Linked DNA regions of Chlorobaculum parvum NCIB 8327. The protein of the gene in region 2 interacts with the protein of the main gene of each other region in a pairwise test. Links are inferred from orthologs where the notes say so. Each region holds a gene or a part of one and is shown on either strand. Other genes may lie near its edges.

Region 1 (3,227 bases), 1.5 Mb from region 2 along the record:
CATCGACCAGATCGGCGATGGGCGACTCTTTACCGACTTCACCATGATGAGCGCCAATCGCATTGAGCACCACCGGCGACTCGTTGAATTTCCTGAGGAACTCCATTCCTGCCAGCGCATGCGGCAGCTCGGTTTCGGGAAGCACAAGACCGATGTCGTGCAACAGGCCGGCACGCTTGGCCTGCTTGGCGTCGAGCTTCAGCTCGGCGGCCATGAGCCCCGCCAGCATAGCGACTTCGCGGCTGTGAAGGAGCAGATTCTGGCCATAAACCGTGTGGAATTTCATCTTGCCGATCAGGGCAACAAGTTCGGCCGGCATGTTGGGAATCTGCAGCGACGAGAGCACCTCTTCGCCGGAAGACATGATGACGTCGTCGATCTCTTTCTTGGCGTCCTGATAGGCCTTCTCGATCGCGACCGGATGGATGATGCCGTCGACGAGCAGCTTCTGCAGGGTCAGCTTGGCCATTTCGCGACGCAGCGGATCGAAGCAAGAAAGAATAACCACTTCCGGAGTATCGTCAACAATGATGTCAACGCCGGTTGCATTCTCAAAGGCCTTGATGTTACGCCCTTCGCGACCGATGATACGACCTTTGAGCTCGTCGCTCTGGATGTGCACCACCGAAAGAGCGTTCTCGGTAGCCTGCTCGAAAGAGATGCGCTGAATGGCCGTCAGCAGAATCTTTTCGGCAGCCCGGTCAGCTTTCTGCGTAGCCTCTTCGTGAATCTGGTGAATGGTTTCGGTCGCCTCTTCCCTGGCCTTCGAAACCATGTTGTCAATCAGCATCTGACGGGCCTCTTCGGCAGTCAGGTTCGAAATGCTTTCGAGGCGCTGGTTCTGTTCGAAGATGATCTTTTCAAGCTCCTCGGAGCGGCCCTGCACCGTTTCAGTCAGGTGTTTCAGCTCGGCTTTCTGCTCCTGAAGTTTCTTTTCAGTTTCACGCACATCCCGCTGCTGGTTGTTCAGCGACGACTCTTTCTGGCGAATCTGCTTCTGCATCTGAGCGAACTTGTTGTTCTTGATCGTCACCTCGCTATCGAACTCGCGCTTGCGCTTTTTCCACTCCTGGTTGACTTCGTTGACCTTCAGATCCTTGTATTCATTGGCCTCTTTCTGGGCCTCCTGAACAACCTGCACGGCACGCTCCTCAGCTTCGAGAACTTTAGTAGTACCGATACGCTCAAGAAAGAACCGGCCGATGTAGAAACCGACCGCAAAAAAGATCACGGATGCCGCAATAATGAGAAACAGATTTATTACGATCCCCATTAAAAAAACCTCCTTTTAACCGGCCAGAGAGGGCCGATCCTTCAAAATTGAACAAAAAAAACCCGCACCCTAAGAGATGTGTAAGATTCAAGAACCCGTAAATCACGGTGGGCGTCTCCTTCAGATTTTTTGCTTCCAATGTGTCGCTTCGAAAAGCGCCAATGCCTGTGGCTTGTCGCCTTTTAGCATCAAGGCCTGCAATCAAAAAGAAGAGTTTGGACTCCCTGTTCTAAAGTGTTAGTTCTTTTACTTACAAAACACCTCTTGTCGTGGTGCGGATATTTCGTCTACTTTCAATGTAACGCTTTAGTGCAAATTCTGCTCGATAAATTCATTCACCCGAGCCATTTTCTGCCTGAGCTGCGACAGCTCTTCTTCAAGTTCATTCTTTTTTTCAGCAAACTGAATCGCTGCCAGTACGGCCAGCTTTTTAGGCTCCAGATCGGGAGCTTTCGCAGCGAAGCGCCTCATGACGCCATCGACATCACCGGCAGCTTTGCCGGTCAGTTCACTGTTCTCTACCCTTAAAGGATAGTTGTCGCCGTAAACATTGACAGTTATCTTTTCCATGGACATCAAAATCCGGCTTTCTCGCCTCTCAGTTCTCTTTCGATCTTCTGCAGAACCAGAACCAGTTTCTGTTTGATCTGGAGCATTCCGGCGTAGGACAAGCCGTCACCAGCCCCGCCCTGCACCTCGGCCGACGGGCCTTCAGTTCCCGGCAGCTTGAATGATCGCAATATGTTCTGAAGACTCGAAACCTCAGCTTTCAATAACTCGTTTTCTTTCCTGCACTCCGTCAACTGCTCGACAAGCCTCGCAACGTTCTCTTCGAGACCAGCCAGCAGGTCATGACCATTATGCTCATCTATTGCATCCATGGCTGAAATGGCTCAAACTTGCCTGATTTCCGCACCAAGTTCACTCTTGGCATTGTCACTCACTTTCTGAACAACAGCGTTGATCGTTTCCTCGTTCATCGTTCCTGTTCTGTCGGCAAGCTCAAGCGAAATCGCTACACTGCGTTCGGCCTGCCCATGGCCTCCGGACTCGCCGCGGTCAAACACATCGAAGATGCGCACGGACCTGACCAGCGGATCGCTCTCTGTTGCCAGATCGACCAGGCGCTGTGCCGGAATATGTCGGGGAAGAGCAAATGACAGGTCTCTTTCGACGACAGGAAACTTCGACGGCGGTTCATAAACCACGCCGGACTCGAAGCAGCGCTCCAGTACGGAAACATCGATTTCAGCAAGAAAAACATCCTGATCGAGATCAAAGGCGGCGAGCACTTCTTTGCTGACCTGCTGAACCGTTCCGGCTTTCAGAGCCGGGCTGTTTCCGTTTTCGGCCGATGTGATTTCAATACCAATCGTGTTGGCATTATAAATATTAAGTGCTGATTTATCAAGTAAATTCAGCTTCTCAAGCAACATCTCGACCACACCCCGGAGATCGTAAAAATCGACCTCTTCGCCGGAATGGTTCCAGCTTCGTGGCTCTCGACGCCCGGTGATGACCATCGAGAGCAGCTCGCGTTCACGATACTTTGCAAGTGGTCCGGAACCACTGCGCTCGGCTTCCGGCAGCATCTCGAATCCGTGTGCAACCTCGAACAGGCGAAGGTCGCGATTGCCGTGACGGATGTTGTGGCCGACGATCCTGAGCAGTGAAGGAGCAAGGCAGGGTCGAAGCACTTCGAGCTCTTCGCTGATCGGATTCAGGGCACTGACCGGCTGGTCACTGAAACAACTCGCTTCAGCTTTTCTGATAAGCGGATTGGTGAGCACCTCCCTGAAGTTGAGGCCGATCATGATATTGCGCAGGTAATCGGGGAAATACTCGGGGATCTTGCGCGAAACCGGATAGCTGGAAACCATCGCGGACGAAGGTTCGAGGTTGTTATAACCATACAGGCGTGCGACCTCTTCGATGAGATCGATCTCCTGTTCGA
Region 2 (3,227 bases):
CCGGTGATGACCCCCTTTTCAACCAGATCGACCACGCCGTCGGAAAACATCTCCGAGTGGATGCCCAGATCCTTGTGGTTCGTCAGCGCGGCAAGCGTCGCGTCGGGAATCGCGCCGATGCCCATCTGCAGAGTCGCACCGTCCTCGACAATCGAGGCGATGTGCTGGCCGATCTGGCGCTCGACGTCGGTCAGTTCGTGCGGAGGAATCTCCGGCAGCGGATCCTCAACCTCGACCAGCGCGTGAATCTTGCTGACGTGCAGCAGCCCTTCGCCGTGCGTGCGCGGCATGTGGGGGTTGATCTGCGCAATGACGTGTTTAGCGGTGTGCACGGCGGCCCTGGCCGCATCGACTGACACACCGAGCGAGCAGTAACCGTGCCGATCGGGCGGGGAGACGTGCACCAGCGCCACATCGAGCGGCATGACGTTGTCGTAGAACAGCGCAGGCACGTCGCTCAGGAAAATCGGAATCGCGTCGGCATAGCCACACTGCACGGAAGAACGAACGTTCCGGCCAACGAAAAAGGCGTTGAGCCTGAAGCTTTGCTGGTACTCGGGCCTGACGTAGGCCGCGTCGCCCTCGGTGTGCAGACTGACGATCTCGACGTCACGCAACTCATCGGCCCGGCCAACCATCGCGGCGACCAGTCGCTGCGGCGTTGCGGCCGCGGTATGAATGAACACTCGGTCGCCCGATTTGATCGCCATGACGGCCTCTTCGGCAGATATTGTCCGGTAGGACATAAACGCACTCTCCTTGTTGAACTGGTTGCGGGCATTCCGCTCCTCGGCCAGCCTGACGCGGCTACGAAAAGGCGGATGCCCCGGAAATGTTTTAATGAACGCCTTGCTTCTGAAACGAATGAGAAAACAATGGTTTCAGGGTAGGGCCGGGAAAAGCGGCCTCGCCCTTTTCCCGGTATGCCTTACGGCAGGGGAGAGTTGTTTTTCCGGCGCAGATAGGCCGGGGTATCGGTCGAACCTTTCTCAATCTGTTCGTTATCGCCGCTTTCGGGCGTAAACGGCGCCTTGCTTTCCGAAGATTCCCCGGTACGGCCGATGTCGAAAGGCTCCGTAATGGAGAGGTTTCTGCGGATATAGGCCGGAATTTTGCGATCTTCAACCGCCTGTTCGGGCATCCCGACGGCGGCCGGATGGGTCGGGCGGCCAAACCCCTGCGCCGACGGCGGCTTGGGCACCGAAGCCTCCTTTCGGCCAGGCGCCGATGGCTGCTGCTCATGTGACGGCTCCACTCTTTTGAAACCGGTGACGATCACCGTCACGCGAATCTCACCGCTAACCTGCGGTTCGTCGACGTAGCCGTTGATGATTTTTGCCTCGCTACCGACCTGCTCCTCGATGTAGTTCATGGCCTCGGCAATGTCGCGCATGGTCACGTCGCCGGTGATGTTCACCAGCACCCCCTTGGCGCCGCGCATCGCGACCCCCTCCATCAGCGGGCTGGTGACGGCATCCGATGCAGCCTTCAGGGCGCGACGCTCTCCGGCAGCAGCTGCCGAGCCCATGACCGCATCTCCCGCGCTCTGCATGATGCTGCGGACATCGGCAAAATCAACATTGACGTGTCCGTGGTGGGTGATGATATCGGCAATGCCCTTGACCGCACGGAACAGCACGTCGTTGGCCATGTTGTAGGCCTCGGTAGCGCTGACCCCTTCATCGGCGATGCTCAGGATTTTCTCGTTTTCGACGATGATGAGCGTATCGATATACTTGCGCAGCTCGGTGATTCCCCCATCAGCGATGCGTGCCTTGATCTGCCCCTCGAAGCTGAACGGGCGGGTAACCACACCGATGGTGAGAATGCCCATGTTGCGGGCGATAGAGGCCACGATCGGGGCCGCGCCGGTGCCGGTGCCCTTGCCCATGCCCGCGGCGATAAAGACCAGATCCGCGCCGCGAAGTTGGGTCGCGATCAGTTCACGGTCGTCCTCGGCAGCCAGCCGACCTTTACCCGGGTCGGCTCCTGCGCCGAGCCCGTTGGTTGCCTTCTTGCCTATCTGCACCCGTACCGGGGCTTTCGAGTTCAGAAGCGCCTGCCGGTCGGTATTGAAGACAACGAATTCGGTGCCGCTGATCTTCCTGTCAATCATGTTGTTGACCGCGTTGCCGCCGCAACCGCCGACACCGACAATCTTGATGTTGACTCCGCTGCCCTGATCGGCGTCGAACAGGCCCGGATCGAGTTCAAATGCCATACTATTCTATCCCTTGTTTATCCTGCCACTGCAGGATGCATTCTATGCTGACTATAACTGATCCCAGAACTTCTTGAGCCGATCGACAAACTTGTTGCCCGCAGGTTGTTGCGACTCCTGAGAAGGGTCGGCCCCTGCGGCCGCCGAATCTGACTGCGGTAAATCGCAAGCTGCCGCTTGCTGACCGGCAGACGAAGGCTCGGCCATACCGTGCTCCTGATACAGACTGTTTTCGAGCGAATGAGCCACCAGCCCCATGACGGTTGCATACATCGGATTGTTGACCGCATCCTTGATGCCGCCAGACACCCCTTCGGGATAGCCGGTACGCACATCGAGGCCAAGAATATCCCTGGCCAGCTCCACGGTGCCCGGCAAAAGCGAGCCCCCGCCGGTGATGATCGCTCCCGCGTTCAGATACTCGTAGTAGCCCGAGCGCTTGATGATGTCGCGCACAAGCTCGAAAATCTCCATCATGCGCGCTTCGATAATGACCGTGAGCGAACTTTTCGGCAAGGATTTGCGTGGCCGTCCCTCGATGCCATCGATCGTAATTTCCTCATCCTCTTCGAGCAGCTTCGTCCAGGCGCAGCCGTAGCGGATCTTGACATCTTCGGCCACGTCGTTGAGCGCCTTGACGCCGAAGGCCACATCGTGCGTCACGTCGTTGGCGGCCACCTTGATCACCTCGGAGTAGCGGATCGCGCCGTCGATGTAGATGGCAACCTCGGTCGTGCCACCGCCGATGTCGATCACCACCGTACCGCTCCGCTTCTCACTCTCCTTCATCACGGCCAGCCCTGAAGCGACCGGCTCGAAGGTCATGGCATTGACTTCGAGGCCCGCCTTCTCGATACACTGCTTGATGTTGCGGATCTTGGTGCGAAGCCCGACAACGATATAGGCGCTGCCGCGCATGATCATACCGGCCATGCCGATCGGATCGAGCACCCCCTCCTGGTCATCGACGATGAACTCCTGCGGAATAACGTGGATGATTTCGTGG

Evidence for each region.
Region 1: the proteins of ftsZ (region 2) and CPAR_RS03590 interact in binary tests that used the Bacillus subtilis proteins (3 or more experiments, as listed by UniProt). The link is inferred for Chlorobaculum parvum NCIB 8327 from one-to-one orthologs.

What each region holds. Positions count from the first base shown.
Region 1 is NC_011027.1:748,856-752,082, reverse strand. Bases 212-3,117 are described here. They hold CPAR_RS03590 (cell division protein ZapA), read right to left. Parts: upstream 1,844-3,117; coding sequence 1,580-1,843; downstream 212-1,579. Other genes in these bases: pheT (phenylalanine--tRNA ligase subunit beta), read right to left, coding at 2,167-3,117; CPAR_RS03585 (hypothetical protein), read right to left, coding at 1,849-2,154; rny (ribonuclease Y), read right to left, coding at 212-1,273. Outside these bases: more of rny, read right to left, coding at 1-211; more of pheT, read right to left, coding at 3,118-3,227. UniProt on the Bacillus subtilis protein: Activator of cell division through the inhibition of FtsZ GTPase activity, therefore promoting FtsZ assembly into bundles of protofilaments necessary for the formation of the division Z ring.
Region 2 is NC_011027.1:2,259,213-2,262,439, forward strand. The notes cover bases 76-2,981. They hold ftsZ (cell division protein FtsZ), read right to left. Parts: upstream 2,222-2,981; coding sequence 929-2,221; downstream 76-928. Other genes in these bases: CPAR_RS10430 (acetyl-CoA hydrolase/transferase family protein), read right to left, coding at 76-746; ftsA (cell division protein FtsA), read right to left, coding at 2,273-2,981. Also shown: more of CPAR_RS10430, read right to left, coding at 1-75; more of ftsA, read right to left, coding at 2,982-3,227. UniProt on the Bacillus subtilis protein: Essential cell division protein that forms a contractile ring structure (Z ring) at the future cell division site. The regulation of the ring assembly controls the timing and the location of cell division.